2 regions of the Saccharothrix violaceirubra genome follow, and region 2 is predicted to be linked to the other one. Evidence: predicted binding sites of a transcription regulator. Region 2 holds the regulator's gene; the other holds the start of a gene.
What was found. The regulator HspR, encoded in region 2, represses chaperone genes until heat shock. The targets are predictions, from matches to a motif close to ANNTTGAGTNNNNNNNACTCAANNT.
Positions count from the first base shown of each region.

Region 1: a site for HspR is predicted at 3,353-3,377, ahead of lon (endopeptidase La). Genes of this name have one in related genera too.

Region 1 is NZ_JACHJS010000001.1:1,296,245-1,310,639, reverse strand. Features, by position in the region: gene F4559_RS06715 (patatin-like phospholipase family protein) at 1-459, shown strand, start outside; gene F4559_RS06710 (SAM-dependent methyltransferase) at 475-1,275, opposite strand; gene F4559_RS06705 (histidine phosphatase family protein) at 1,434-1,979, shown strand; gene F4559_RS06700 (cadmium resistance transporter) at 1,976-2,557, shown strand; gene F4559_RS06695 (tyrosine-protein phosphatase) at 2,559-3,275, opposite strand; gene lon (endopeptidase La) at 3,390-5,729, shown strand; gene F4559_RS06685 (substrate-binding domain-containing protein) at 5,730-7,367, opposite strand; gene F4559_RS06680 (polysaccharide deacetylase family protein) at 7,442-8,272, opposite strand; gene F4559_RS06675 (YbhB/YbcL family Raf kinase inhibitor-like protein) at 8,440-8,970, shown strand; gene F4559_RS06670 (mycothione reductase) at 9,009-10,385, shown strand; gene F4559_RS06665 (CynX/NimT family MFS transporter) at 10,486-11,781, opposite strand; gene F4559_RS06660 (FadR/GntR family transcriptional regulator) at 11,829-12,500, shown strand; gene F4559_RS06655 (LysR family transcriptional regulator) at 12,645-13,553, opposite strand; gene F4559_RS06650 (EamA family transporter) at 13,627-14,395, shown strand, end outside.
Region 2 is NZ_JACHJS010000001.1:7,258,502-7,272,896, reverse strand. Features, by position in the region: gene F4559_RS33795 (XRE family transcriptional regulator) at 1-1,106, opposite strand, end outside; gene F4559_RS33790 (XRE family transcriptional regulator) at 1,117-2,232, opposite strand; gene F4559_RS33785 (helix-turn-helix domain-containing protein) at 2,243-3,583, opposite strand; gene clpB (ATP-dependent chaperone ClpB) at 3,684-6,266, opposite strand; gene F4559_RS33775 (VOC family protein) at 6,444-6,824, shown strand; gene F4559_RS33770 (FAD-binding oxidoreductase) at 7,310-8,413, shown strand; gene F4559_RS33765 (HAD family hydrolase) at 8,445-9,143, opposite strand; partial or broken gene F4559_RS35730 (helix-turn-helix domain-containing protein) at 9,230-9,370, shown strand; gene F4559_RS35725 (hypothetical protein) at 9,985-10,443, shown strand; gene F4559_RS33755 (hypothetical protein) at 10,552-10,779, shown strand; gene F4559_RS33750 (hypothetical protein) at 10,830-11,099, shown strand; gene F4559_RS33745 (heat shock protein transcriptional repressor HspR) at 11,127-11,552, opposite strand; gene dnaJ (molecular chaperone DnaJ) at 11,549-12,715, opposite strand; gene grpE (nucleotide exchange factor GrpE) at 12,832-13,464, opposite strand; gene dnaK (molecular chaperone DnaK) at 13,461-14,395, opposite strand, start outside.

The sequences.
Region 1 (14,395 bases), 6.0 Mb from region 2:
GACACGATGCAGTCGGCATTGCCCGGCTACCGGGGTCGGATCGCGCACGTGCGGGTCGCCGACCACGAGGGCGGCCTGAACCTGTTCATGCCACCCGCGACCATCCTCGACCTGGCCGCGCGCGGGCGCCGGGCGGGCGAGCTGCTGCGCACCCGGTTCACCGCGTCGGACGGTACGAACACCGACCGGTACCGGTGGATTCGCATGCGCCTGGCCATGCGTGAGTACCAGCAGCTCGCCGACCAGGCCGACCGGCGTGCGGAGCTGTACACCGGACTCGCCGACACGTACCGGATCCCGACCGATCTGCACGACTGGTTCGAGGAGCCGCCGACCGACGTCGACCCGCACGCGCACGGGATCGCGCTCACGCTCGACGCGTTGGGTGGTCTGGTGAAGGGGCCGTTCGACGGCGCGCCGCCGATCGACCCCGACCTGCGGATCACGCCGCCGGAGTAGCCGCCACGCCGTTGGTCAGGACTTGCGGCCGACCCCGACGTACGCGCTGATGTAGGCGTCGTCGGAGTCCGGCCGCCACTCGGACAGCCGCACGACGCCCGGCTCGACCACGTCGAGGCCGTCGAACAACGACGCGATCTCCGTACCGGACCGCAGCACGAGCGGGCTGTCGGTGCGCCGGTAGATCGCCTTCACACGGTCGGTGTCTTCGAGGCCGTCCTGCGGCACGCCGTCCGCACTGCCGTGCGAGATGGCGATGTAGCCGCCGGGCGCGAGGGCGTCGCGGAAGCGGGCGATGGCCTCGTGCGGCCGGTCCGAGTCGGGCACGAAGTGCAGCACCGCGACCATCAGCACGCCGATCGGCCGGTCGAAGTCGAGCAGCGCGCGGACCTCGTCGGAGCTGAGGACGGAGTCGGGGTCGCGCAGGTCGCCCTGGACGGAGATGGCACGCGGGTTGTCCGCGAGCAGGGCGCTGCCGTGCGCGACGGCTACCGGCTCCAGGTCCGCGTACACGACGCGTGCCTCGGGGTTGGCCGCCTGGGCGATCTCGTGCACGTTGCCGACGGTCGGGATGCCCGAACCCAGGTCGAGGAACTGGTCGATGCCCTGGGCGAGCAGGTACCGCACGGCCCGGCGCAGGAACGACCGGTTGGCACGGGCGGCGCCGGCCATGCCGGGGTAGATCTTCTCGACGGCCTGCGCCGCTTCGCGGTCGACCGCGAAGTTGTGCGACCCGCCCAGGTAGTAGTCGTACATCCGGGCCGCGCTCGGCCGGTCGAGGTCGACCGACGACGGGACCCAGCTTGCCTGCTCCATGCACACTCCTCGACTCGACGGGCGTGATCGTCGCGTTCCGGGTGCGGGACCGCAACCACCGAACGGGCGTCCGGGGTCGATGTCACATGATGTGCGACGTGCACGGTTTCGTACCCATGTCCGGCGACGGAAACGAATTCGCGACCACCTTGGTGGTCGTGCGTCACGCCACGTCGCACGTTCCGGTACCGGGCGGGCCGGACGAACTCCACCGGGGACTGTCCGCATTCGGGCGCACGCAGGCGGGACAGCTCGTCGACGACCTCGCGGACCTTCGTCCGGACGCGATCGCGTCGAGCCCGTACCTGCGCGCGGTGCAGACCGTGGAGCCCCTGGCGCGACGCTTCGGCGTGACAGTGACGACGGACGCGGCGCTGCGCGAGTGGGAATCCGGTCTGGAGCCACGTCCCGATTACGCCGACCACTACGCGCGCAGCTGGGCGGACCCCGACTTCGCCCGGCCCGGCGGGGAGAGCCTCGCGGCGTTGTCGACACGTGCGGTGGCAGCGTTACGCGTCCTGGCCGACCAACACGCCGGCGGTACCGTCGTCGTCGGCAGCCACGGCACGTTCGTGGCCCGCGCACTGGCCGGGTTCGGTGTCGCGGTGGACTGGCCGTTCAGCGCCGCGATGCCGATGCCCGCCGTCTACCGCTTGTCCTTCTCCGGCATGCGCTTCCATGCGGAAGGACCGGGGCTGCGATGAACGCGACCCTGCTGCTCAAGGCGGCCAGCATGTTCGCGGTGACGAACATCGACGACCTGCTGCTGCTCGCCGTGTTCTTCGGCCGGGCACGCGGCCGGGTCGCGGTGCTCGAGATCGTCGCCGGTCAGTACCTGGGGTTCGCGGCGATCCTGGCGGTATCGGTGCTCGGTGCGCTGGGCGCCGGGTTGTTGCCCGAGACCGTGATCCCATACCTGGGACTCCTGCCGTTGGCGTTGGGGCTGCGTGCCGGATGGACCGCGTGGCGCGGACGCCACGAGGAAGAGGACGACGTCCGCGGCGCCGGGCTGTGGTCGGTCGCGGCCGTGACGTTCGCCAACGGCGGCGACAACATCGGCGTGTACGTGCCGGTGTTCGCGGTCGCCGGCACGGCCGGGATGGTCGGCTACCTCGTGGTCTTCCTGGCCGGAACGGCGCTGTGGTGCGCGGCCGGCCGGTTCCTGGCCGGTCATCCGGTGGTGGGCCGCGCGCTGTCGCGCCGGGGTCACGTGATCCTGCCGCTGGTCCTGGTCGCGATCGGTGTGACGATCCTGGTCGAGGGCGGCGCGTTCGGTCTGTAGATCACCGGAGGAGACGGGCACGCAGAGCGTCGAGCTCGACGGCGGGCAGGCCGTTGTCCAGGAGGAAGTCGGGCATCGTCAACGAAGCGACGGTCGAGGTCAGCGACGCTTCGATGGTGGTGCCTCGGGCCGCGAGGAGTTTCGTCACGCCGCTCAGTTGGTCGGGGTGGCCGAGTTCGTCGTACAGCGGCTTCATCCGGTCGTAGGTCAGCAGGTAGTCGGCCACGATCTCGTCCGGCGTCGCCTCGGCGAGCGTGAGCAGCACCAGGGCGACCAGCCCGGTTCGGTCCTTGCCGCCGGCGCAGTGGAACGCGACGCACCCCGGTGCCGCGTCGGCGATCATCCGCACGGCGGTGATCACCGGCTCGGGGTGCTCGACGAGCATCGCCGGGTAGTACAGCGGCGTGGCCAGGTTGTCGATCGACGACCACCGCGCGTGGAACGGCGTACCGACCGGGTCGAGCGGGCAGTGCACAGTGGTGATCCCGGACGGTCGCGGCACCCGGTCCGGCACGCGCTCGCCCGCGTCCCGCAGGTCGATCACCGTGCGGACGCCGTGGTCCCAGACCGCCGTCCACCCGGACTCGCCCAGCCTCGTCGGCGCCTCCATCCGGACCACCGCACCCGGCCGGACCCGGCCGAGTCCGCCGAGGTCACGGACGTTGACGCACCCGTCCCACGAAAGCTCTCCCCCGTCGCCCATGGTCACAGGACGCATCGGCACCGCTGTCGGTTGGGCGTGACGAGAGGATCGCCCAGGGCGAACGCCCGGAGGAAACATCTCCCCGCTCATGATGGTTGAGCCGATCAGACTCAACTTTCGGAGGAGATCATGAGCGAGACGTCGGCGCTGCCGGTACTGCCGCTGGACGACGTGGTCGTGCTGCCCGGCATGGTCGTGCCCGTCCGGTTGAGCGGGCCGGACGCCACCGCCGAGGCCAGGGCCGCGGTCGAGGCGGCGACGGCGGGCGACGTGAACCGGGTCGTGCTGGTGCCCCGTCTGGACGGCCGGTACGCCAAGGTCGGGGCGTTGGCCGAGATCGAACAGGTCGGCAGACTGCCCGGTGGCGAACGGGCGGCCGTGCTGCGGGCCGTGTCGCGGGCCCGCATCGGCACCGGGACGACCGGTCCCGGTGCGGCGCTGTGGGTCGAGGCGACCGTGGCCGGTGTGCCGCCCGCCGACGACCGCACGCATGAACTCGCCCGCGAGTACCGGGCGCTGGTGACGACCATCCTCCAGCGGCGCGGCGCGTGGCAGGTGGTCGACTCCGTGCGGCAGGTGGACGAGCCGGCCGCGCTCGCCGACCTCGCCGGGTACGCGTCGTACCTGTCGGACGAGCGCAAACTGCTCCTGCTGGAGACCGACGACGTCGCCGAACGCCTGACCCTGTTGCTGGAGTGGGGCCGCGAGCACCTGGCCGAGCTGGACGTCGCCGAGACGATCGACAAGGACGTCAAGGAAGGCGTCGACAAGCAGCAGCGGGAGTTCCTGCTGCGTCGCCAGCTCGCCGCGATCCACCGGGAACTGGCCGACCTCGACGGCCGGCCCGTGACCGAGGAGCAGGACTACCGGGCCCGGGTCGAGGCCGCCGACCTGCCCGGACACGTGCGCACGGCCGCGCTCGCCGAGGTCGACAAGCTCGAACGGACGGCCGAGCAGTCCCCCGAGGTGGGTTGGTTGCGCACGTGGTTGGACACCGTGCTCGGGCTTCCGTGGAACACGCGCACCGACGACTCCTACGACATCGCCGGTGCGCGGGCCGTGCTCGACGCCGACCACTCGGGCCTGGACGACGTCAAGGAACGCATCACGGAGTACCTCGCGGTACGCGCACGGCGCGCCGACCGGGGACTCGGCGTGGTCGGCGGTCGGCGCAGCGGTGCCGTGCTCGCGCTCGTCGGACCGCCCGGTGTCGGCAAGACGTCACTGGGCGAATCCGTGGCGCGGGCCATGGGACGGAAGTTCGTCCGTGTCGCACTCGGCGGCGTACGGGACGAAGCCGAGATCCGCGGTCATCGACGCACGTACGTCGGCGCGCTGCCCGGCCGGATCGTGCGCGCGATCGCCGAGTCGGGCTCGATGAACCCGGTCGTGCTGCTCGACGAGATCGACAAGGTCGGCTCGGACCACCGGGGCGATCCGACGGCCGCCCTGCTGGAGGTGCTCGACCCGGCCCAGAACCACACGTTCCGCGACCACTACCTGGAGGTCGAACTCGATCTGTCGGACGTCGTGTTCCTCGCGACCGCGAACGTGCTCGAGGCGATTCCGGCACCGCTGCTGGACCGGATGGAGCTGGTGCGGCTCGACGGCTACACCGAGGACGAGAAGGTCACGATCGCGCGCGACCACCTGCTACCGCGCCAGATCGAACGCACGGGGCTGAGCGACGCGGACGTCACCGTGACCGACGACGTTCTGCAAGCGTTGGCGGGCGAGTACACGCGCGAGGCCGGTGTCCGGCAGCTCGACCGCGCACTGGCCCGTGTCCTGCGCAAGATCACGGCACGCGTCGCGCTCGGCGAGCGGTCGCTGCCGGTCGTGGTCGACGACCCGCGCCCGTATCTGGGTTCGCCGAAGTTCACGCCGGAGTCGGCGGAACGCACCGCCGTGCCGGGTGTCGCGACCGGACTGGCGGTCACGGGCGCGGGCGGCGACGTGCTGTTCGTCGAAGCGTCGCTCGCAGCGCGCGACACCGGCGCGACCGACGTCACGATCACGGGACAGCTCGGCGACGTGATGAAGGAGTCGGCACGGATCGCGTTGTCGTACCTGCGGTCGCACGACGAACGCGCCAGCGTGCTCGCGACGCGTGGTGTCCACGTCCACGTACCGGCGGGCGCGGTGCCCAAGGACGGTCCGTCGGCCGGTGTCACGATGACGACGGCGCTGGCATCGCTGCTGTCAGGTCGTCCGGTCCGGTCGGACGTGGCGATGACCGGCGAGGTGTCGCTGACCGGGCGAGTGCTGCCGATCGGTGGGGTGAAGCAGAAGCTGCTGGCCGCGCACCGGGCGGGCATCACCACCGTGCTGTTGCCCAAGCGCAACGAGCCGGACCTGGAGGACGTGCCCGCGTCGGTGCTCGACGCGGTGACCGTCCACCTGGTGTCGGACGTGCGTGAGGTGCTCGACCTCGCACTCGAACCGGAGGTCGTCACCGCGGCCGCGTGATCAGCGCAACCCGCACAGCGACAACGTGTCGCCGTCGGCCGTCCGACACGGCAGGTAGCCCGCGTCCTTCATCCGGACGCGGGCGTCGTCGTGTTCGAGCAGGTAGCGCAGGAACCGTCCGGACAACGAGTCCTCGGCGGGCTGCCCCTTGGTCAGCACGTACTCGACCGTCCAGAACGGGTAACCCTCGTCAACACCCGCCGCCGCGTCGAACGCCCGGCCGTCGAGCGACAGTGCGACGATCTTCTTCGCCTTGCGCGGCTCGGCGACCGACGGCGCGTCCGCGTACCCGATCGCGCCCTCGGTCGCGCCGACTTCACGCACCACGTCGGCGTTGCGCGGACGCTCGCACCGGATCACCGACGCGGTCGGGTCGCGGTCGGCGACCCGGCAGTCGTCGGACGAGATCGCGGGCTCGGCCGCCTTGAGCACGACGCGTTCGAACAGCTGGCGGCTGCCCGAGTCGCCGTCCCGGCCGACGACCCTGATGGGCAACGCCGCGCCGCCGAGTTCGCTCCAGTTCCGGTACCTGCCCGCGTAGATGCCGCGCAACTGGTCGAGCGTCACCGTCTCCAGCCCGACCGATCCGTTGACGACGACGTGGTAGACGACGATCGCCACCCGTCGGCCGGTCACGTCCGCGTCCGACGGCGCACCGTCGGAGAACGCGAGCACCGAACCGGTGTCGGCAGGTCCCAGCGCGGCCACCTCGCGGGCGCCCTCCTTGCTCCCGGTGGACTCGACCGTGATGTCCGCGTCCGGGCACGCCGCGCGGTACTGGTCCACGATCGGGCGCACGGTCGGCAGGAACACGCTCGATCCCGTCACCTTGAGCGATCCGCTCGCGCACGCCACCGTCGGATCGGACGACTGACCCGGCCACGCCAGGGTGAGCACGAGCACCGCCGCGAGCACCGCCGCGATGCCGCCGGTGAGCCGGGGCAGCGTCACCACCCGACGGCGCTTCTCGTCGTGCACGATCCCGACACCGCCCAGGCGACCCTCGATGCGCACGTCCTTGCCGATCGGCCCGTCGTTCGTCTCGGGTTCGCGCAACACCACCAGCAGCTTGAACTTCTGCTTGCGCCGCAACGCGAGACCTTCGAGTCGCACGCCGTGCCAGACCTGCTCGCCGGGTTCGGCGACGACCGCGAGCCGACCCCAGCGCGCGACGAGCTGCGCCATCCGTTCCCGCACCGTCGGCAGCGACACGCGTCGTGCGGTGTCCGCGCCGAAGAACTGGAGGCTGCGTCGCACCTCTTCGCGCAGGTCGTCCGAACCCGCCTCGGAGACCCGCGCGTTCCACACCACGCGCTCGCCGAAGGTGAACGTGAGCGCCTTGTCCCAATCGTCGGCGTCGATGTCGTAGTTGCCGCTGTTGCGCACGCGGACGACCACGATGCTCATGCGGTCCAGGACGCGGACGAGTTCACGCAGTTGCGACGGCTGGGATTCGGTGCCGTCGTGCAATTGCTCAGGTCCCAGCCCGATCTTCGAGTTGTAGAGGACGCGGAAGTTGACCCGTTTGCGGCGGACGAACACCCGGTCGATGACCGGCGTGGCGAACAGCAGGGCGATCGCGAGTGCGACCGGGCCCGGCCCACCGAGGAAGTCCAGCGCGGACCGCAGCGTCTGCACACCGAATTGTCGCCGCGCGGCCCGCGACGCCGGGCCGCGCGCGACGGACGTTCACCTGGACTTCACGCGGCCGTTCACGCGGGCGGCGCGGTGGGCGAGAGGAAGTCGTCGAGCAGCACTGGGGTCAGGCCGTCCTGCTTGGCGCGGTTGAGGAACGCGAGCCAGTCCTCGACGAACGTCTGCCGGAAGTGCATGAGCACGATGTCGCCGGGGTTGAGCTTGCCGCCCGCCTGGAACTGCACGACGCCGTCGTTCACCGCGGCGGTCCACAGGACCAGGGCGGCGATGCCGCAGTCGGCCGCGGCCTTGCGCGTGGTCTGGTCGTAGTTGCCGAACGGCGGGCGGAACAACGTCGGCCGCTTGCCCATCTGCGCGCCGATGTAGTCGGTGTTCTCGCAGATCTCGCGGTGCTGGAACGCGTAGCCCTGACCTTGGAGGTTGGGGTGGTCGGTGGTGTGTCCGTGCACCCGTGCGCCGGCGCGGTCCTGGAACGCGCGGAAGTACGGAACGTCGCCTTCGACGTGCTTGGTGTTGAGGAACAGCGTCGGGCGCACGCCGGACAACCGGATCAGCTCCAGCGCCGCGGGGTGGCGCACGGCGCCGTCGTCGATCGTGATGAACACGTACGGCTTGTCGGTCTCGATGCGCCGCACGATGGGTGCGAGACCGTCCACCGCGGGAGGCGCGGACGCCTGCGGCGTGCCGTACGCGTACGCGGGCTGGAATACCGGAACCGTCGTTCCGTTCGGACCGGGCAACGCGGTGGGCGGCGTGGTCGTCGTCGGGGGCACGGACGACGTGGTGGTCGTGGGTGCGGCGACCGGCTGCGACTCGAGGGCCCCGGCCCCGCACGCGACCGTCACCGACACGAGGGCGATCGCCACGATCACCCGAATTCTCCGCATTTTTCGTTCTCCCCCACAGATTCACGTCACCCGAAAGGGCACGTTCACCCATTGGAGACGCGGGAGAACACTTTCCGGTTGCGCTCAGGTGAATGTGCGGTGCCTGCGTGGGACATCACACGCCACTAGGGTCGGGCCGGTACCCGTGATCACCAGTGGAGGACCCGATGAGTCTGGAGCGCCCCGTCGCGCCCGACCCCTACTCGCTGCTGCCCGCCGTGCCATCGTTCCGGGTGGATTCCCGCGACGTCCGCGACGGCGCCGAACTCGCCGACGCACACGTGTACGCGGCCGGCAACACATCGCCGCACCTCACGTGGTCGGGCTTCCCCGAGGGCACCAAGAGCTTCACCGTGACGACGTTCGACCCCGACGCGCCGACACCGTCCGGCTTCTGGCACTGGGTCGCGGTGAACCTGCCGGCGACGACGACCGCGCTCGACACCGGCGCGGGCGCCGGCGACGACACGCTGCCCGGTGACGGGTTCCACGTGCGCAACGACTACGGCACACGTGACTTCGGCGGTGCCGCTCCCCCGTCGGGCGACCGGGCACACCGCTACTACTTCGTCGTACACGCCGTCGACGTCGACAGGCTCGACGTCACGCCCGACACCTCGCCCGCCGCCGTGGGCTTCAACCTCGCGTTCCACACTCTCGCGCGTGCGGTGCTCGTGGCCACGTACACGCAGCCGTGACGGGGAATGCGACGCCGACACCGGCCGTTGGCCAGGACGTGAGGCACTTCGACCTGGTCATCGTCGGCACCGGCTCCGGCAACTCCATCGCGGACGAGCGGTTCGCGGGACTGGACATCGCGATCGTCGAGAAGGGGGTGTTCGGCGGCACGTGCCTGAACGTCGGGTGCATCCCCACCAAGATGTTCGTGCACACCGCCGACGTCGCGGCCACGCCCGCGGCCGGCGCACGACTTGGTGTCGACGCGACGCTCGACGGCGTGCGCTGGGCCGACGTGCGCGACCGGATCTTCGGCCGCATCGACCCCATCTCGACGGGCGGGCGGCGGTGGCGCGCGGAGGAGAACGCGAACGTCACCGTGTACGAGGGCACGGCGCGGTTCGTCGGCCCGAAGACGCTGGACACCGGCACCGGCGAGGTGATCACCGCGGACCGGTTCGTGCTCGCCGCAGGCGGTCGTCCGGTGATACCGGACGTCCCCGACCTGGACACGACCGGCTACCACACCAGCGACACGATCATGCGCCTGGACGCGTTGCCCCGCCGGCTCGCGATCCTGGGCAGCGGGTTCGTGGCGGTCGAGTTCGCGCACGTGTTCTCGTCGTTCGGCGTCGAGGTCACCCTGATCGCGCGCTCGGACCTGCTGCTGCGACGCGAGGATCACGACGTCGCGCGGCGGTTCACCGAAATCGCGCGACGTAAGTGGGACGTGCGACCGGGTCGCAAGACCGTGCGGGCCGAACGTGTCGACGGTGTCGTGCGGCTGCACCTCGAAGGCCCGGACGGGTCCGAGGTCGTCGAGTCCGACGAGTTGCTCGTGGCCGTCGGTCGCACGCCCAACTCCGACCTGCTCGACCTCGGCGCGACCGGCGTCGACCTGCACCCGGACGGTCGGGTGGTCGTCGACGAGTACCAGCGCACGTCCGTCGACGGGATCTTCGCGCTCGGCGACGTGTCGTCGGAGTACCAGCTCAAGCACGTCGCCAACCACGAGGCGCGGGTCGTCCAGCACAACCTGCTGCACCCGGACGCGCCGATCGCGAGCGACCACCGGTACGTGCCGTCGGCGGTGTTCTCGTCGCCGCAGATCGCGTCGGTCGGGCTCACCGAGGAGCAGGCGCGGGAACGTGGCGTGCGGTACGTGGCCGCGTCGCAGGCCTACGCCTCGATCGCCTACGGCTGGGCGATGGAGGACGAGACCGGTTTCGCGAAGGTGCTCGCCGACCCGGCCACGGGCGAGATCCTCGGCGCGCACGTGATCGGGCCGCAGGCGCCGACCGTGATCCAGCCGCTGATCCAGGCGATGAGCTTCGGCCTCGACGCGAGGTCGATGGCCCGCGGCCAGTACTGGATCCACCCCGGCATGCCCGAGGTCGTGGAGAACGCCCTGCTCGGCCTGCCGTTGGAGGACTGACCCGCGCGGGCTCGGCCGTACCCCGCCGTACCGGCCGAGCCCGCGCACACGTCCGGTGATCGCACGGCGCGACCGGCCCGTTACGCGGTGGATGCGAGGGTCAGACCGTACGCGGCCGACCGGCGACGACGCCGAGCGCCGTGAGCAGCACGAGCAGTCCGACGAGCACGAGCATCGACAGCGTCCAGTCGCCGGTGGCGCCGCGCAGCAGGCCGAACGCGAACGGGCCGGTGGCCGCGAGCAGGTAACCGATGCTCTGTGCCATCGCCGACAGTCGCGCGGTGTCCGCGGTCGAGCTGGTGCGCAGCGAGATCATCACCAGTGCCAACGGGAACATGCCCATGCCGACGCCGATCAGCACGACCCACAGTCCGGGCGCGGCGGCGGGCACGAGGGCCAGGCCCAGGACGCCGGCCACCGACAGCAGCCCGAGGACGGCGACGAGACCGGACTGGCTCGCCCGGCGCACGGCCAGCGGCGGCACGATCAGGCTCACCGGCACGCCGAGGACCATCGTGATGGCCAGCAGCAGGCCGGCGGTCGTCCGGTCGACGCCCGCGTCGCCGAGGATCTGCGGCAGCCAGCCCATGACCGTGTACGCGAGCAGCGACTGCAACCCGAAGAAGACCGTGATCACCCACGCGAGCGGGCTGCGCGTCAACGAGCGCGTCACGGGAACGCGTTTCGTACCCGCGCCCGCGACGGTGACGCCGTGGCGTGCACCGGCCAGCCACACGAGCAGTGCGGCGAGCGAGAGGAAGGCCCACGCGCCGACCGCGAGTCGCCACGAGCCGAGCACGGATTCGAGGGTGGGCGTGAACGCGGCACCGACCGCCGCGCCGGCCGCGAGCGCGGCCGTGTACACACCGGTGACCAGACCCACCCGTCCAGGGAAGGAATCCTTCACCACAACGGGGATGAGGACGTTGCAGACAGCAATGCCCGCGCACGCGACGAACGTGCCGCCGAGCACCACGAGCGGGCCGTCGACGACGCGGAGGACCAGACCAATCGTCAGCACGAGCAACGACAGGCCAACCGCGCGGGCCATGCCCAACCGGCGTCCGAGCCAGGGCGCGAGGAACGCGGCGAAGCCGAAGCAGAGCGTCGGCACGGCGGTCAACAGCGAGGTCCAGGCGGTGGACACCCCCAGGGAACTGCGCACATCGCCGAGCACGGACGCGAGGCCCGTCACCGCCGGCCGCAGGTTCGCGGCGGCGAGCGCTACGCCGATCGCCAGCAGCGTGCTGCCGACCAGGGCAACGCTCCGGTCGGACCGCAGCGAACCAGTGGACCGGTCGGACCGAAGTGTCGCGATCGTCGCACTGATGGGGGAATCAGTGGCAGGGTGAACCGACGACGGTGTCCGGTCTGGCTCGGTTCGCTGGATCGCCACCGGATTACTATCGCAGACATGGGATGTTCGGATGAAAGGATGACGTTGTGCCGTTGGCCACTACTCGGCGGGCCGGGCTCGTCGACCAGGTGATCGACCAGATGAGGGCAGCGATCGCCGGCGGTGAATGGCCGGTCGGCCAGCGAATCCCACCGGAGCCGGAACTGGTGACCGCGCTCGGCGTCGGACGCAACACCGTGCGCGAGGCGGTGCGCGCGTTGTCCCACGCCGGGCTGCTGGAGGTGCGCCAGGGCGACGGCACCTTCGTGCGCGCGACCAGCGAGCTGTCCGGCGCGGTGCGGAGACTGTGCGGCAGCGAACTGCGGGACGTGCTCCAGGTGCGACGGACGCTGGAGGTCGAGGGGGCCAGACTCGCCGCGACCCGACGCACCGACGAGGAGTACCGCAGGCTGGCCGTTCTGCTGACCGAACGCGACGAGGCGCTGGTCGCGAAGCAGTGGGATCGACTGGTCGAGCGCGACGCGGCGTTCCACGTGCTGCTCGTGCAGTGCTCGCACAACACCCTGTTGGCCGAGCTGTACCAGGGGTTGACCGAGGCGGTGCGGGCAAGCATCACGGCCACCGTGGACAAGGAGCACGAGGAGGAGCAGGTCTCGCACGCCGGACTGCTCGACGCGATCCGCGATCGCGACCCGGTGCGCGCGGCGGCCGAGGCGGGCGGGTTCCTCGAGGAGCTGCTCGAACGGCACGCGGACTGACCCGACCGGAGTGGGAACCTCCCAGGACGGCGGATTCCTGGGAGGCCCCCTGGCGGTGTGGTCTCCGGCGGCCCGTCGCGGCACCGTCACCCTGGAGTCGCGAACGCTTGCACTATTGCTACATGTCGTTGCAAATCCGTTATCTCACGCGGTGGAACGCTGTTCCCAGCACTCGCGCAACGCCGTCACGGTCGCGGTGATCGCGGGACGACGGCTGGCCTGCGTGCGCCACACCGCGAACAACCGACGCGTCGGCGTGGGACGGAACGGCACGACGCGCACGGCTTCGGGGACGGTTCCGCGTCCCAGTCGCGGCAGCAGCGCCACACCGATGCCGCGCGCGAGCAACGCGAGCTGCGTCTCGTACTCGCCGATCCGATAGGCCAGATCGGGTTCCATGCCCGCGCGGCGGAACGTGTTCACCAGCCACGAGTGGCAGATCGTGCCCTCGGGCTGGCAGATCCAGCGCTCGCCGGCCAGGTCGCGCGGACCGATCCAGGCGCGGTCGGCCAGGGGGTGCCCGGCGGGCAGCAGCACGTCCGCGATGTCCCCGCCGAGTTCGACCCGGGACGAGGAGCCCGGCACGGCCAGGGGGGTGTCGACCCAGTCGTGGGTGACGGCGAGGTCGAGGTCGCCGCGGTCGACCGCGGCCGACGCGTCGGGCGGGTCCGTCTCGACCAGGCGGACGTCCAGCGCCGGGTGCCGCTCCGCGAGTGTGACGAGTGTCGCGGGCAGCAGGCCGCGCGCTGCCGTGGCGAAGGCTCCGATGCGCAACTCCCCGACCGCAGCGCCGCGCTGTTCCTCCAACGTCACCTCGGCCTCCTCGACCAGGGACAGCACCCGACCGGCGGTGTCCACGAGCAGGCGTGCCGCGTCGGTGAGCGCGATGCCCCGACCTCGGCGTTCGAGCAGCGTGGTGCGGGTTTCCCGTTCGAGTTTGGCGATCTGCTGGGACACCGCCGAGGGCGTGTAGCCGAGCGCTTCGGCCGCCGCGCCAACCGAGCCATGGAGCGCGACGGCGTGCAGCGCGCGCAGTCTTCCGAGATCGAGCATGCAGCGATGCTAAAGGGAAGCGTTCAGAAATCATCGCTGGTGCTTAACGGTCTGGCTGTCGAGACTCGGACTGGTGAAGCCTCGTGACGTGGTGATCGCGGTGTTCGTCGCCGTGCTGTGGGGTGTCAACTTCGTCGTGATCAAGGCGGGGTTGGCAGAGCTGCCGCCGCTGCTGTTCTCCGGGTTGCGGTTCCTGGTCGCGGCCGTGCCCGCCGTGTGGTTGGTGCGTCGACCGGGTGTCGCCTGGAGATGGGTCGTGGTGGTCGGCCTGACGTTGGGCGTGACCAAGTTCGGGTTGGTGTTCCTGGGCATGGACGCCGGGATGCCGGCCGGGCTCTCGTCGCTGGTGTTGCAGAGCCAGGTGATCTTCACGGTGGTGTTCGCGGCGGTGGTGCTGCGGGAACGGCCCAGGCGCGTCCAACTGCTGGGGATGGCGATCGCGGCGGCGGGCATCGTCGTGATCGCGTTCGACTACGGCCTGACGAGTCCGCTGTCGGCGTTGCTGATGGTCGTCGGTGCCGCCGCCGCGTGGGGTCTGGCGAACGTGGCGACCCGGTACGCGAAGCCGCCGGACGCGTTGAGCTTCATCGTGTGGGTCAGCGCCGTCGCGGCCGGGCCGTTGCTGGTGCTGTCGTCGGTGTTCGAGGGACCGACACGTGATCTCGACGCGTTGGCGCACATCACGTGGTCCGGTGTCGGTGCCGTGGCGTTCATCGCGTGGGTGTCGACGTTGCTCGGGTTCGGGTTGTGGGGGTACCTGCTGAGCCGGTACGACGCGAGCACCGTCGTACCGTTCGCGCTGCTTGTGCCGGTGGCGGGCATGTTCTCCGGTGTGGTGCTGC
Region 2 (14,395 bases):
TTACCGCCGACCAACCGCTCCCGATGCGCCCAGGCGAGGGCGAGACAGGCCGCGCTGGTCGCCCCCAGCGGCTCCCTGTCGAGGAAGCGGCGGACGGTCGGCACGTCGAACGGAAGCGCCTCGACGACCCGTCCCTCGGTGTTGTCGATGACCCGATCCCGGAACAACCGGTCGAACACCTCGGGCTCGAACACCACGACCGTGCAGATCGTGGCTCCGAGGCTGAGCGCGTTGACCGCGACGCCCGTGACGTGCGCGGACAGCCCGCCGTCGACGCGCGCCGCGGTCAGGTCGCGGTAGAACGGCCAGGCGTCGTAGTCGAGCGGACGACCCGTGGTCCCGTCGTGCTCGGGCTCGCCCAGCAACTCCTCGCTGTACTCCCGAACCGTGTTCCGCCACAGGTCAAGATCAGCGCGCAGGCTCCCGGCCGGCTGGAACTCGCCTCCGGGGAGAACCCCGTACTGGTCACCGCCCGACGCCACCCGCGCCGGGTCGCGGAAAAGCAGGAAGAACGTCGGCGGGTCGCCACGCCGGATCGTCAGGGTGCCGATCGAGGCCCCGACGGCACGGCGCCCGAGGTCGAACGGGTCTCCGACCAGAGAACGGAACGGCGGCGCCGGGTCGTCCGAGGCGGCGAACTCGTGTTCCAGAGCGGCCGACACGTCCAACTTGTCGAAGTACATGGTCGAGACGAACGTCAGCCGCCGGGCACCGGGTCCGACGTCGAGCAGCCGATAGGAGGGCCGGTTCTCGAACAGACGCGGCGGTGCCGGCCGGCGGAACGCGGCGCTGTACCGGGAGAAGGCACGGCCAGGGGCACGCAACGGCAGCACCGGCCGCAACTCGGCTTCCGTCCCCGTGATCACCGGCGGCGGGGCGTCCCGCCAATCGAGCACGACCTCGGTCAACGGGATCGGCTCGTCGGGGAGCCAGCCGGGCAACGCGAGCGCGGGCGCGTCGGGCAGGTGCCATGCCGAGTCGTAGAACGCGCGCGCCCGCCAAGCGAGGGCGGTGCGGTCGCGGACCAGCACCGACCGCTGCTCACGCCACCGCTCCTGGTCGGCCGCCACAGCCGCCTCCGGGATCGGAACGATCGCACCCGACACGACGCCTCCCTCAGCCGACCAGCCGCTCGCGATGCGCCCAGGCAAGCGCGAGACAAGCCGCACTGGTCGCCCCCTGCGGCTCCCGGTCCAAGAAGCGGCGAACGGTCGGCTCGTCGAACGCAAGCGCCTCGACGACCCGCCCTTCGCTGTTGTCGACGACCCGATCCCGGAACAACCGGTCGAACACCTCGGGCTCGAACACGACGACCGTGCAGACCGTGGTGTGCAGGGTGAGCGCGTTGAGGACGACGCCGGTGAGGTGCGCGGACAGCCCGCCCTCGTCCCGGGCGGTGGTGAGGTCGCGGTGGAACGGCCAGACGTCGTAGTCGAGCGGACGACCGGTGGTCCCGTCGTGCTCGGGCTCGCCCAGCAGCTCCTCGCTGTACTCGCGGACCGTGTTCCGCCACAGATCGAGATCGGCCCGCAGGCTCTCCGACGCGATCCCGGCCGGCTGGAACTCACCCGCCGGTACCACCCCGTACTGCCCGCCACCGGACGCCACCCGAGTCGGATCGCGATAGAGCATGAGGAATGTCGGCGGGTCGCCGCGCCGAATCGTCAGGGTCCCGATCGAGGTCCCGACAGCACGCCGCCCCAGGTCGAACGGGTCGCCTACCAGGGAACGGAACGGCAGCACCCCGTGCGGCTCGACGGCGAACTCGTGGCCCAGCGCCTCCGAAACGTCGAGCACGTCGAAGTACATCGTCGAACCGAACGTCAGCCGCCCGGCGCCGGGTCCGACGTCGAGCAGCCGATAGGAGGGCCGGTTCTCGAACAGACGCGGCGGCGCCAGATACCGGAACGCGGCGCTGTACCTGGAGAAGGCGCGCCCGGGGGAGCGCAACGGCAGGACCGCCCGCAACTCGGCTTCCGTTCCCGTGATCACCGGCGGCGGAACGTCCCGCCAATCGAGCACGACCTCCGTCAGCGGAATCGGCTCGGCAGGAATCCAACCGGGCGCGGCGAGCACCGACGTGTCGGGCACGCGCCACGCCGGGGCGTAGCGGTCGACGGCCCGCCGTTCGAGCGCGGTCAGGTCGCGGACCAGCACTGACCGCTGCTTCCGCCACCGTTCCTGGTCGGCCGCCACAGCCGCCTCCACGATCGGACCGATCGCACCCGACACGACGCCTCCCTCAACCGACCAGTCGTTCCCGATGCGCCCAGGCGAGCGCCAAGCAGGCCGCATTGGTCGCCCCCAACGGCTCCCGATCGAGGAAGCGGCGAACGGTCGGCTCGTCGAACGCGAGCGCCTCGACGACCCGCCCCTCCGCGTTGTCCGCGACCCGATCGCGGAACAACCGGTCGAACACCTCGGGTTCGAACACGACGGCAGTGCAGATCGCGGCGTTGAGGCCCGGAGCACTGAGCACTACCCCCAGGACCTGCGCGGACAGTCCACCCGAGTCCCGGGCGGCGGTCAGGTCGCGGTGGAACGGCCAGACCTCGTAATCGAGCGGACGACCAGTGGTCCCGTCGTGCTCGGGCTCGCCCAGCAGCTCCTCGCTGTACTCCCGGACCGTGTTCCGCCACAGGTCGAGATCGGCCCGCAAGCTCTCCGACGCGATCCCCGCCGGCTGGAACTCCCCCGCCGGCACCACCCCGTACTGACCTCCACCGGACGCCACCCGCGCCGGATCGCGGTGGAGCATGAGGAACGTGGGCGGGTCGCCGCGCCGAATGGTGAGGGTGGCGATCGAAGTGCCGACCGGCCTCGTATCCAGGTCGAACGGCCGGGCCAATCGGGAACGGAACGGCAGAGCGGACCACCCCTCGCCGACCGGTGCGACCGCGAGTTCGTGGGTCAGCGCCTCTGACACGTCGTACTTGTCGAAGAACGTCATCGCGCCGAACGTCAGCCGACGGGCTCCTGGTTCGACGTCGAGCAGCCGGTAGGAGGGCCGGTTCTCGAACAAGCGAGGAGGGGCCAGGTACCGGACAGCGGTGCTGTACCGGGTGAAGGCACGTCCGGGGGACCGCAGCGGCAGCACCGGCCGGAGTTCGGCCGCCGTGCCGGTGATCATCGGCGGCGGGGCGTCCCGCCAGTCGAGCACGACCTCTGTCAGCGGAATCGGCTCGACGGGAATCCAGCCGGGCAACGCGAGCACCGGCGCGTCGGGCAGATGCCATGCCTGGTCGTAAAGCGCGCGGGCCCGCCAAGCGAGTGCGGTGCGGTCGCGGATCAGCACCGACCGCTGCTCGCGCCAACGTTCCTGGTCAGCCGCGACAGTCGCCTCCGGCATCGGCGCCGGAACGACCGGCATGGCGGGGAGCGGGACGTCCAGCAGTTGGTCGAGTTCACCCATCGTGATGCCGAGCAGGGTCGAGAGCCTGCTCCGCTGGTGAGGGTGCGGCGAGCGGCTCCCGGCCTCCCAACGGACCACCGCCGAGCGGTCGACCCCCATCGCCTCCGCGAACGACTCCTGAGTGAACCCCGCCGCTTTCCGGGCGCGGGTCAGTCCCTGGCGCTTCCCCATGACGCACACCGTAGCGGCACGATCACCGCAGGTCACCGAGGTGTCGGCCGACCCGCGCCGCTCCGTTGCGTCCACGCAACGGAGCGGCGGGGCGTCGTACTCAGCCGCGTCCGACGATCAGCCCGGACTGGTCCGGGATCACGTCCACCTTGACCGTGTCCCCGTCCCGCACCTCCCCGGCCAGCAACTCCTTCGCCAGTTGGTCACCGATCGACGACTGCACCAGCCGCCGCAACGGCCGCGCGCCGTACACCGGGTCGAAGCCGTTGAGCGCCAGCCACTCCCGGGCCGCGGGCGTGACCTCCAGCGTCAGCCGCCGCTGCGCCAGCCGCCCGCCGAGCCGGTCGACCTGGATGTCGACGATCGACGTCAGCTCCTCGGTCTCCAACGCGCGGAACACCACGACGTCGTCGAGCCGGTTGAGGAACTCGGGCTTGAAGTGCGACCGCACCACGGTCATGACCGCGTCCCGGCGACCGCGCTCGTCCAACGCCGCATCGGCGATGACCTGCGACCCCAGGTTCGAGGTCAGCACGAGGATCGTGTTGCGGAAGTCGACCGTCCGCCCCTGCCCGTCGGTGAGCCGGCCGTCGTCGAGCACCTGGAGCAGCACGTCGAACACGTCCGGGTGGGCCTTCTCTACCTCGTCGAGCAGCACCACGCTGTACGGCCGCCGCCGCACCGACTCGGTGAGCTGCCCGCCCTGGTCGTAGCCGACGTACCCGGGCGGCGCACCGACGAGCCGGGCCACCGAGTGCTTCTCGGAGTACTCGCTCATGTCGATGCGGATCATGGCCCGCTCGTCGTCGAACAGGAACCCGGCCAACGCCTTGGCCAGCTCGGTCTTGCCGACGCCGGTCGGGCCGAGGAACAGGAACGAACCGGTGGGCCGGTCCGGGTCGGCGACGCCCGCGCGGGTGCGCCGGACCGCGTCCGACACCACGCGCACGGCCTCGGCCTGGCCCACGACGCGGTGGCCCAGTTCCTCCTCCATGCGCAGGAGCTTGGCCGTCTCGCCTTCGAGCAGGCGACCCGCCGGGATGCCGGTCCACGCCGCGACCACGTCGGCGATGTCGTCCGGGCCGACCTCCTCCTTGAGCATCACGGCCGCGTCCTGCGTGGTGCGGGCCGCCTCGTCCAACTCCTTCTCCAACGCCGGGATGCGGCCGTAGCGCAGCTCGGCGGCCCGGCCGAGGTCACCGTCGCGCTCGGCGCGCTCGGACTCGCCGCGCAGCGTCTCCAACTGCTCCTTCAGTTCGCGGACCTTCTCGATCGAGCCCTTCTCGTTCTGCCAGCGCGCGGTCAGGCCGGACAGGGTCTCGCGCTTCTCGGCGAGTTCGGCGCGCAGCGCGGCGAGGCGTTCGACGGAGGCCGCGTCGGACTCCTTGGCCAGCGCCATCTCCTCGATCTCCAACCGGCGCACGGCCCGTTCGACCTCGTCGATCTCGACCGGCCGGGAGTCGATCTCCATGCGCAGCCGGGACGCGGACTCGTCGACCAGGTCGATCGCCTTGTCCGGCAGGAAGCGCGCGGTGATGTAGCGGTCGGACAGCGTGGCGGCGGCGACCAGCGCGGCGTCGGTGATCCGTACGCCGTGGTGCACCTCGTAGCGGTCCTTGAGGCCGCGCAGGATGCCGACCGTGTCCGCGACGGAGGGCTCGCCGACGACGACCTGCTGGAAGCGGCGTTCCAGCGCGGGGTCCTTCTCGACGTGTTCGCGGTACTCGTCGAGCGTGGTGGCGCCGACCATGCGCAGCTCGCCGCGGGCGAGCATGGGCTTGATCATGTTGCCCGCGTCCATGGCCGAGTCGCCGGTCGCGCCCGCGCCGACGATGGTGTGCAGCTCGTCGATGAACGTGATCACCTGGCCGGCCGAGTCGGTGATCTCCTTGAGCACGGCCTTGAGGCGTTCCTCGAACTCGCCCCGGTACTTGGCGCCGGCGACCATGGCGCCGAGGTCCAGGGCCACGACCCGCTTGCCCTTGAGGGACTCGGGCACGTCGCCGGCGACGATCCGCTGGGCCAGGCCCTCGACGATCGCGGTCTTGCCCACGCCCGGCTCGCCGATCAGCACCGGGTTGTTCTTGGTGCGCCGGGACAGCACCTGGACGACGCGGCGGATCTCGGTGTCGCGGCCGATGACCGGGTCGAGTTCGCCCTTGCGCGCGCGTTCGGTGAGGTCGACGCCGTACTTCTCCAGCGCCTTGTACGTACCTTCGGGGTCGGGGCTGGTCACGCGTGCCGAACCGCGCACACGGCCGAACGCCTCACGCAGGGCGTCCGGCGTGGCGCCGTGGCCGCGCAACAGGTCGGCGACCTGGCCGCCGTGCTCGGCGAGGCCGACCAGCAGGTGCTCGGTCGACACGTACTCGTCGCCCATGCCCGTGGCCAGTTCCTGGGCCTTGGTCAGCACGCGCAACGCATCACGCGAGAGCTGCGGCGCGGAGACGGACGAGCCGCTCGCGGCGGGCAGCGCGCGGGCCAGCCGGTCCAGGTCGGCGTGCACCCGGCTCGGGTCGGCGCCCACGGCCGTGAGCAGCGGGGACGCGATACCGTCGCCTTGGGCGAGCAACGCGCCGAGGAGATGGACCGAGCTGACGTCGGGGTTGCCCGCGACGGTCGCGGCCTGCACGGCCGCGGACACCGCCTGCTGGGTCTTCGTGGTCGGGTTGAAAGCGTCCATTCCTCACCTCGGTCGGTGTGCCAACGCGTGGGTGCCAGGGTCCCGCACCAGCCTTCGCTTGGCTCAACGTCAGAAAAGTTGAGTCAGTTCCACTCAACCCTGGCCGGCGATGTGGTGTGGACCACGTCGACCCGAAACCCCGATGCGAGGGCGCTTCGCGCGCACGAGGATCGGTGGATGACCTCTCTCGTCCACAACATCACGTTCGACACCGGGAACCCCTACGAGCTGGCGTCGTTCTGGTCCAAGGTCGTCGACCGACCGCTGTCCGACGACGACAAGCCCGGCGACGACGAAGCGATCATCGCCCTGTCCGGCGGGCCGAGCCTGCTGTTCCTGCGCGTGCCCGAGGGCAAGACCGTGAAGAACCGGGTGCACCTCGACCTCCAGCCGAGCACGACGCGTGAGGAGGAGGTCGAGCGGTTGATCGGCCTCGGCGCGAAGCTGTTCGACGACCAGCGCCGCCCGGACGGGACCGGGTGGGTCGTGCTGACCGATCCGGAGGGCAACGAGTTCTGCGTTGAGCGCAGCGCAGCCGAGAAGGCCAAGACTTCCTGAGCGTGGTCACCCACACGTACCAACTCGTTGTCCACAGGGGCAGTGGAGTTGTCCACAATCCGCAGGTGGGAATCCACAGGCGACCCCGATTCACAGTTGACGCGCTGTGCACCATCCACCGATGGAGTGACGGAGCGTCACTCGGATTCATGGCACCATGAGGTTCGAGTTGCTTATTCACATGAACGAGTGACTAACGGACACTATCGAGGGAATTACCGTGCGGAAGACCTCGTGATACCACCCGCCGGGGGCAGGGGTTAGTCACTCCGAGTGATCACCCAGCACTCAAAGGTGGCATCAAGGGGTCGACCGGCCAGTTGACGGGTTACTGTCGCCTGGTCGGGGTGGGAATGACCAGAACGTAGCGCCTTGCGGCGTGCTGCCGGAAACATGGAGACTGCGGCCGGACCATGACTGCCAACGCTGTGCTGAGCCCCATCCCCAGCCCCTCGCACCGGGAACCGCCACCGGGTGTGACCGCCATGATGCGGTTGATCCGGGAAAGCTGGGCGGTGGTGGAACCGCGTTCCGAAGAAGTCGCCAAGTACTTCTACGGCATGCTCTTCAGCCTCGCGCCGGCCACCCGCGAGATGTTCCCGGCCAACATGGAGGTCCAGCGCAGCCGCCTGTTGCGCGCGCTGGTCCACGTCGTCCAGATGGTCGACCGCCCGGACGACCTCCTCCCGTTCCTGCGCCAACTCGGCCGCGACCACCGCAAGTTCGGCGTGGTCAACTCGCACTACGAGTCGGTGGGCATGGCGATGCTGGCCGCGATCAAGAAGCACGCGGGGCCGGCGTGGACACCCGAGGTCGAGATGGCCTGGGCCGAGGCGTACACGATCATGGCCCGCACCATGCAGGAGGCCGCGGCGGCCGACGACGGTCCGGCGTACTGGCACGCCACGGTCCTGGAGCACCAGCGCGTCGGCTGGGACCTGGCCGTGGTCCGCCTCCAGCCCGACCACCCCATCGGCTACCGCGCCGGCCAGTACGTGAGCGTGGAGACACCCGGCCGGTCGCGGATGTGGCGCTATTTCTCGCCGGCGAACGCGCCGCGCGAGGACGGCATCATCGAATTCCACGTCAGATCGGTGGAGGGCGGCTGGGTCAGCCGGTCGGTCGTGGGGCACACGGCGCCGGGCGACGTCTGGCGGATCGGACCGCCGATGGGGCGGTTGGGGGTCGACCGCGAGTCGGGACGGGACGTCCTGATGATCGCCGGTGGCACCGGGGTGGCGCCGATGCACGCGATCATCGACGAGATGGCGCAGTGGGGGCACAACCCGCGGGTGCACCTGTTCGTGGGCGGACGGACGCGTGAGGACCTGTACGACCTGGACAACCTTCAGCGGGTCGCGGCGCACAACCCCTGGCTGACGGTCGTGCCGGTGTTGGAGTCCGATCCCGGGGTGCGCGGGGTGGAGCAGGGGACGTTGGCCGACGTGGTGACCCGGTACGGGGCCTGGGAGGAGCGCGACGTCCTGGTCTGCGGATCTCCGGGGATGATCCGCGCGACCGTGAGCCGCATGCTGGTGGCCGGCACACCCCTGGACCACATCAAGTACGACCCGTTCACGCTGGACTGAGGCCCGGGCGGCGGGCGACGACGAACGCCGGTCAGCCGATCAGCAGGCCCTTCAAGGCTTGCGGATCGCGCAGGTCCGCCAACACCTCGTCGGCTCCCGCTTCCCGCAGTTCGTCCGCGCCGGTGTTCCCGCTCGCGACCCCGATCACCCGCGCACCCGCCGCACTGGCCGCTTCGACGTCTCGCCGCGTGTCACCGATCAACACCGTCCTGAGTCCACCGAAGTCGACTCCGACTCGCGCCCAGGCCCGTGCCCGCGCGATGTCGACCAATTCGGCCCGATCCCGGTGGTCGTCCCCGTAAGCGCTCGTTTCGAGATCGACATACCGGTCGAGAGCGAACACCGCCAACTTCACGCGGGCGACGGCCCTCAGGTTTCCGGTCAGCACCCCTTGGTGCACCGACTTTTCCCGGGACAGTGCAGCCAGCGCTTCCCGCGCGCCCGGCAGCACCCGCCCACGCGCGGCCAGTTCTCCACGACCTGACTCGTAAGCCGCCACCAAGGCCCGTGCCAGCCGGTCGACGTGCTCGACCGTCGGCTCGACCCCGTGCAGCGCGAGGGTTTCCGAGATGATGTCCGGCTCGGTCCGCCCGCTCACCTCCGCGAGCCGCTCGAACGCCAACCCGAACGCCTCGGGCATCGCGCGCTCGTACATCTCACGCCCCACCCCACGAGACTGGAGAAGGGTGTGGTCGATGTCCCAGAGCACGAGCGCCCGAGGCGTGATCATGAGTACCAGTCTGTCACCCGGTCGATCCGTCATATCGTCGGGCGTAGTCTCGGCTGGGCCAGTTCCCGGGAATCAGTCGAGGCGGCATGAATCAGCAAATCGCTCGCCGAATCGGAGAACGTGTCCGCTTCCACCGCGTCGCCGCACGGCAGACCAAAGTGGTCATCGCAGGGTTGGCAGGAATCTCGGACGACTACCTCTATCAGATCGAACGCGGCTTGAAAGTGCCCACGGTACCGGTGGTCCTGGCATTGGCCGAGGCACTCGGGGTAGGCGTGGAGGCATTGTTGGCTGCCACTCCGCCAGCCTCGCCCTCCAAGCTGTCGCCTGCCTCTTCAAGCAACCTCTACCGTGCGATGACCAGTCCTGCCGAAGGCAATACGGCCGACTTGGCGAACGCATCCGATCTTGCCCGGGCGGTGGGTGACGCATGGCGGACCTGGCAGACCTCACCCATGCGCTACACCGCGCTTTGCGCGACGCTTCCCGCCCTCATCGTCGACACGGATCGAGCGGTCCGCCTGCACCGCGGCGACGACAGTGCGCATCGACGTCGGGCGGCTGAGCGCCAGGCCGCCGACCTGTACGGTCTCGTACGCTCGGTGGCCAAGCGGGTCGAGCGAATGGACCTGTCACTCGTGGCCGCAGACCGTTCGCTCCGGGCTGCGGAAACAGCCGATGATCCACTCAGGCTGGCTGCGGCCCGGTGGAACCTGGCCCAGTACTGTTGGCCGACGGGCAAGCCGATGGAGCCGAAGACACCGCGCTCCACGCCGTCCGAGAGCTTGGTCCGGAAGTCGAACGCGGCAGTCTCGATGCCTTGGCTCTCCACGGTTCGCTCATGCTCCTGGCCGCGATGGCCGCCGCACGCAAAGGCGAGCGGTGGACCGCACAGGACAGGGTGCGATCCGTCGAACCCGTGGCTCGACGAACCGGTGAACGCAACACGCTCTGGACTGCCTTCGGGCCGACCAACGTCAAGATGTTCGCGGTCGCGGTCGCGGTGGAAGCCGGTGCCGCCGCCGAAGCCCTCCGACTGGCAGAACAAATCGATCACCACCACTCCCCTTCACTCGAACGCCGGGTGGCCTTCTTGATCGACCAGGCCAAAGGCCATGAGCAACGCCGTGACTACGCGAGCGCCCTCGTCATGCTGACCATGGCCGAACGGGAAGCTCCCGAGGACATGCGCCACCGCCCGGCTGCTCGTGGTCTCCTGGACACTTTGGTCCGACGTGGACGTCGAACCGTCGCCGCCGAAGCCGCACGCATGGCCACCCGCGTCGGGGTTCCGCTCTGATTCCCGACCCTGGGACAACCCGAACCACCGGCTAGGGTTACTCGCCGGTAATCCCTCTACCGTCGCCGCGTGCTCATCCACGGTCGTCCGAGGGGTTGAAAGTCCGACATGAACGAAGCCGGGCAGGAAGACAAGCGGCAGGCAGAACTTGTGTCCCTGACCGTGAAGTTGACCGTCTCCGAGTTGGCGGCGATGAGCCATGTCGCCGTGACGGTGACCTCGGCAGCCGACCAGGTGAAGGTCAACGCAGCCGACAGGGCTCTCCGCAAAATTCGCGATGCCGCGCGGCAACACAAGTCACTACCTCTGATACCCCGGATACAGGCACGTCCATGACGACGTTGTCACCGGACCAACCGACCTATCACCCATAGAAAGGCATCACCATGTCCACCGCACTCAGGACAAGCGTCTACCTGTCCCTTACCGACCACGTCGAGATCGCTGCTCGCATCGCCGCGGATGACACCGTGGAGATCACCTTCGACCGCGAGGCCGACTTGTTGCTCACACCAGGAGCCTTCCTCGCGCTGACCGCCGCCTTCGAAGACGTCTCGAACGAACTGCTGAAGCGCACGGCAACCGCGGACGCCGGAACCATCGACTCGGCAAAGCCGCCGATCGACAGGATCGCCGACCTGTCAGCCTTGGAGTGATCACAGCGTGGGAGGCCCGGGTGGCGCTCAGCGTTGGCGGGGTTTCCAGACGACCAGTGCGGTCTCGTGCCTCACCGGCACGAGGTCTCGGCGGTAGCTCGCGTGCACGGATGCCGCTGCGGCGTCCGCGGCGGCCAGGGCCGAAGCCAGTTGCTCGGTCAGTTCCTGCACGTGGGCGCGTAGGGCGCCGACTTCGTTCTCCAGTTCGATGATGCGCTTGATGCCCGCCAGGTTGACGCCTTCCTCCTGGGACAGGCGTTGTACCTCGCGCAGCACCACGATGTCGCGCATCGAGTAACGACGGCCGCCGCCCGACGTGCGGCCCGGTGACACCAGGCCCATGCGGTCGTACGAGCGCAAAGTCTGCGCGTGCAGCCCGGAGAGCTGGGCGGCCACCGAGATCACGAAAAACGGGGTGTCCTCGTCCGTACCGGGCGGGAACGGGAAGGTCATGTCGACCTCTTCTCCACCAACGCGTTCAGCTCGGGTCGCGGGTCGTGCTGTGCCGTCGCCTTCGCGTACGCCTCCAGGGCGTCGCGGGCGGCGGCGTCCATGTTGTTCGGAACGGCCACCTGCAGCGTGATCAGCAGGTCGCCCGCCTGGCCGTCGCGACGGGCGATGCCCTTGCCCTTCGCCCGCAGGACGCGACCGGTCGCGGTGCCGGCGGGGACCTTCAAAGTCACCTTGCCGTCCAAGGTCGGCACGGTCAACGTCGTGCCGAGGGCCAGTTCGGGGAACGTGACCGGCACTGCGACCGTCAGGTCGTTGCCCGACCGGCCGAACACCGCGTGCGGGTTGACGTGCACGCGCACGTACAGGTCGCCCGCCGGGCCGTTGTTGCGGCCGGGTTCGCCCTGGCCGGCCAGGCGGATGCGCTGGCCGTCGTCGACGCCGGCCGGGATGCGGATCGTCAACGTGCGGGTCTTGGTGCTGACGCCCTCGCCCGCGCACTCCGGGCACGGGTCGTCGATCAGCCGGCCGGTGCCGCGGCAGTCGCGGCACGGCTCGGAGAACGCGAACGCGCCCTGGTTGCGGTTGACCAGACCGGCGCCGGCACAGGCCGGGCAGGTGCGCGGGGTCGTGCCGGGACGCGCGCCCGAACCGGCGCACGTGCCACAGGTCGAGGGCGACGACAGCCGCAGCGGCACGGTCGCGCCGCGCACGGCCTCGGTGAAGTCGATGCGGACGTCGGTCTCCACGTCCTCGCCGCGCCGGGGCCGGTTGCCGCCACCGCCGCCGCGCTGGCGGTTGAACAGCCCGCCGAGCAGGTCGCCCAGACCGCCGGCGCCACCACCGGCGGCACCGCCCTGACGGCCGAACAGGTCGCCGACGTCGAAGCCGCCACCCGTGCCGAAACCGCCGGGGAAGCCACCGCCACCGGCGAACAGCCGCCGGGCCTCGTCGTACTGCTTGCGCTTGGACGCGTCCGACAGCACGCCATAGGCCTCCGACACGGCCTTGAACCGCGCCTCGGCCTTGGTGTCGCCGGGATTGGCGTCCGGGTGCAGTTCCCGAGCCAGCTTCCGGTACGCCCGCTTGATCTCGTCGGCCGACGCATCGGACGAGACGCCCAGCTCGCGGTAGAAGTCCTTCTCGATCCAGTCCCTAGCGCTCACCCGGACGCCCCTGTGGTCGTTCGCCCCTCCTCACAGGGGCGGCGGGGCAGCGCGGTCCGGTCGCACCCGGGAGGGACCCGGGTGCGGCCGGACGCCGCCTCGCGTGTGGTCGGTTGTCAGTCGCCCGATTCCTCTGCCGGTGCGGGCGACTCCGAAGCCGGAGCCTCGTAGTCGGTCACCGCCACCAGCGCGGGACGCAGGACGCGCTCGCCGAAGCGGTAGCCGCGCCGCAGCACGGCCGTCACGGTCGGCCCGCTCACGTCCGGGGACGTGCCGTGCTGGACGGCCTCGTGCACGGACGGGTCGAACGCCTCGCCGTCGTGCCCGAACGACTCCAGCCCGGACCCGCGCAGCGCGGCGGTCAGCTTGTCCGCCACCGCCTTGAACGCGCCGGTCAGGTCGCCGTGGGCTTCCGCGCGCTCCACGTCGTCGAGCACGCCGAGCAGTTCGTTCGCCACCTGCGCCTTGGCCGTGGCCACGACCAGCTCCCGGTCGCGCTCGACGCGCTTGCGGTAGTTGGCGTACTCGGCGGTCAGCCGCTGGAGGTCGGACGTCCGCTCGTCGAGCTGGGCCTTCAGCTCGGCGGCCGGGTCGGGCTCGACCGGTGCGGCGTCGACCACCTCGGCGTCGACCGGCTCGGGCTGGTCGACGTCGGTCCCGGCCTCGGGCGTGCGCACCTGTCCGGTCTCGGGGTCGACCCGCCGGCGGTCGGTCACGACCACCGGCGGGTGCTCGTCGGGTGCGGTCACTTCTTCTCGTCCTCGTCGACGATCTCGGCGTCCACCACGTCGTCGGCCTGGGCGTCGCCGGCCGCCGCACCGGCCGCGCCACCGGCGGCGGCGTCGGTCGGGGCACCCGTGTTGGCGTAGAGCGACTGGCCGATGGCCTGCGACTCGGTGGCGAGCTTCTCCACGGCGGAGCGCACGGCCGCGATGTCGGTGCCCTTGAGCGCCTCGGTGGTCTCGGCGAGGGCCGCGTTGACCTTCTCCTTGACCTCGGCCGGGATCTTCTCGTCGTTCTCCTTGACGACCTTCTCGGTCTGGTAGACCAGCGTCTCGGCCTGGTTGCGGACCTCGGCCTCGTCACGCCGGCGCTTGTCCTCCTCGGCGTGCGCCTCGGCGTCGCGGACCATGCGCTCGATGTCCTCCTTCGGCAGCGCGGAGCCGCCGGAGATGGTCATCGACTGCTCCTTGCCGGTGCCCTTGTCCTTGGCGGACACGTGCACGATGCCGTTGGCGTCGATGTCGAAGGTGACCTCGATCTGCGGGACGCCGCGCGGCGCCGGCGGCAGACCGGTCAGCTCGAACATGCCGAGCTTCTTGTTGTCCGCGGCGAAGTCGCGCTCGCCCTGGAAGACCTGGATCTGCACGGACGGCTGGTTGTCGTCGGCCGTCGTGAAGGTCTCGGACTTCTTGGTCGGGATCGTGGTGTTGCGCTCGATGAGCTTGGTCATCACGCCGCCCTTGGTCTCGATGCCCAGGGACAGCGGGGTGACGTCGAGCAGCAGGACGTCCTTGACCTCGCCCTTGAGGACACCGGCCTGGAGCGCCGCGCCGACGGCGACGACCTCGTCCGGGTTCACGCCCTTGTTCGGCTCACGGCCGCCGGTCAGCTCCTTGACCAGCTCGGCCACGGCGGGCATGCGGGTCGAGCCGCCGACGAGCACCACGTGGTCGATCG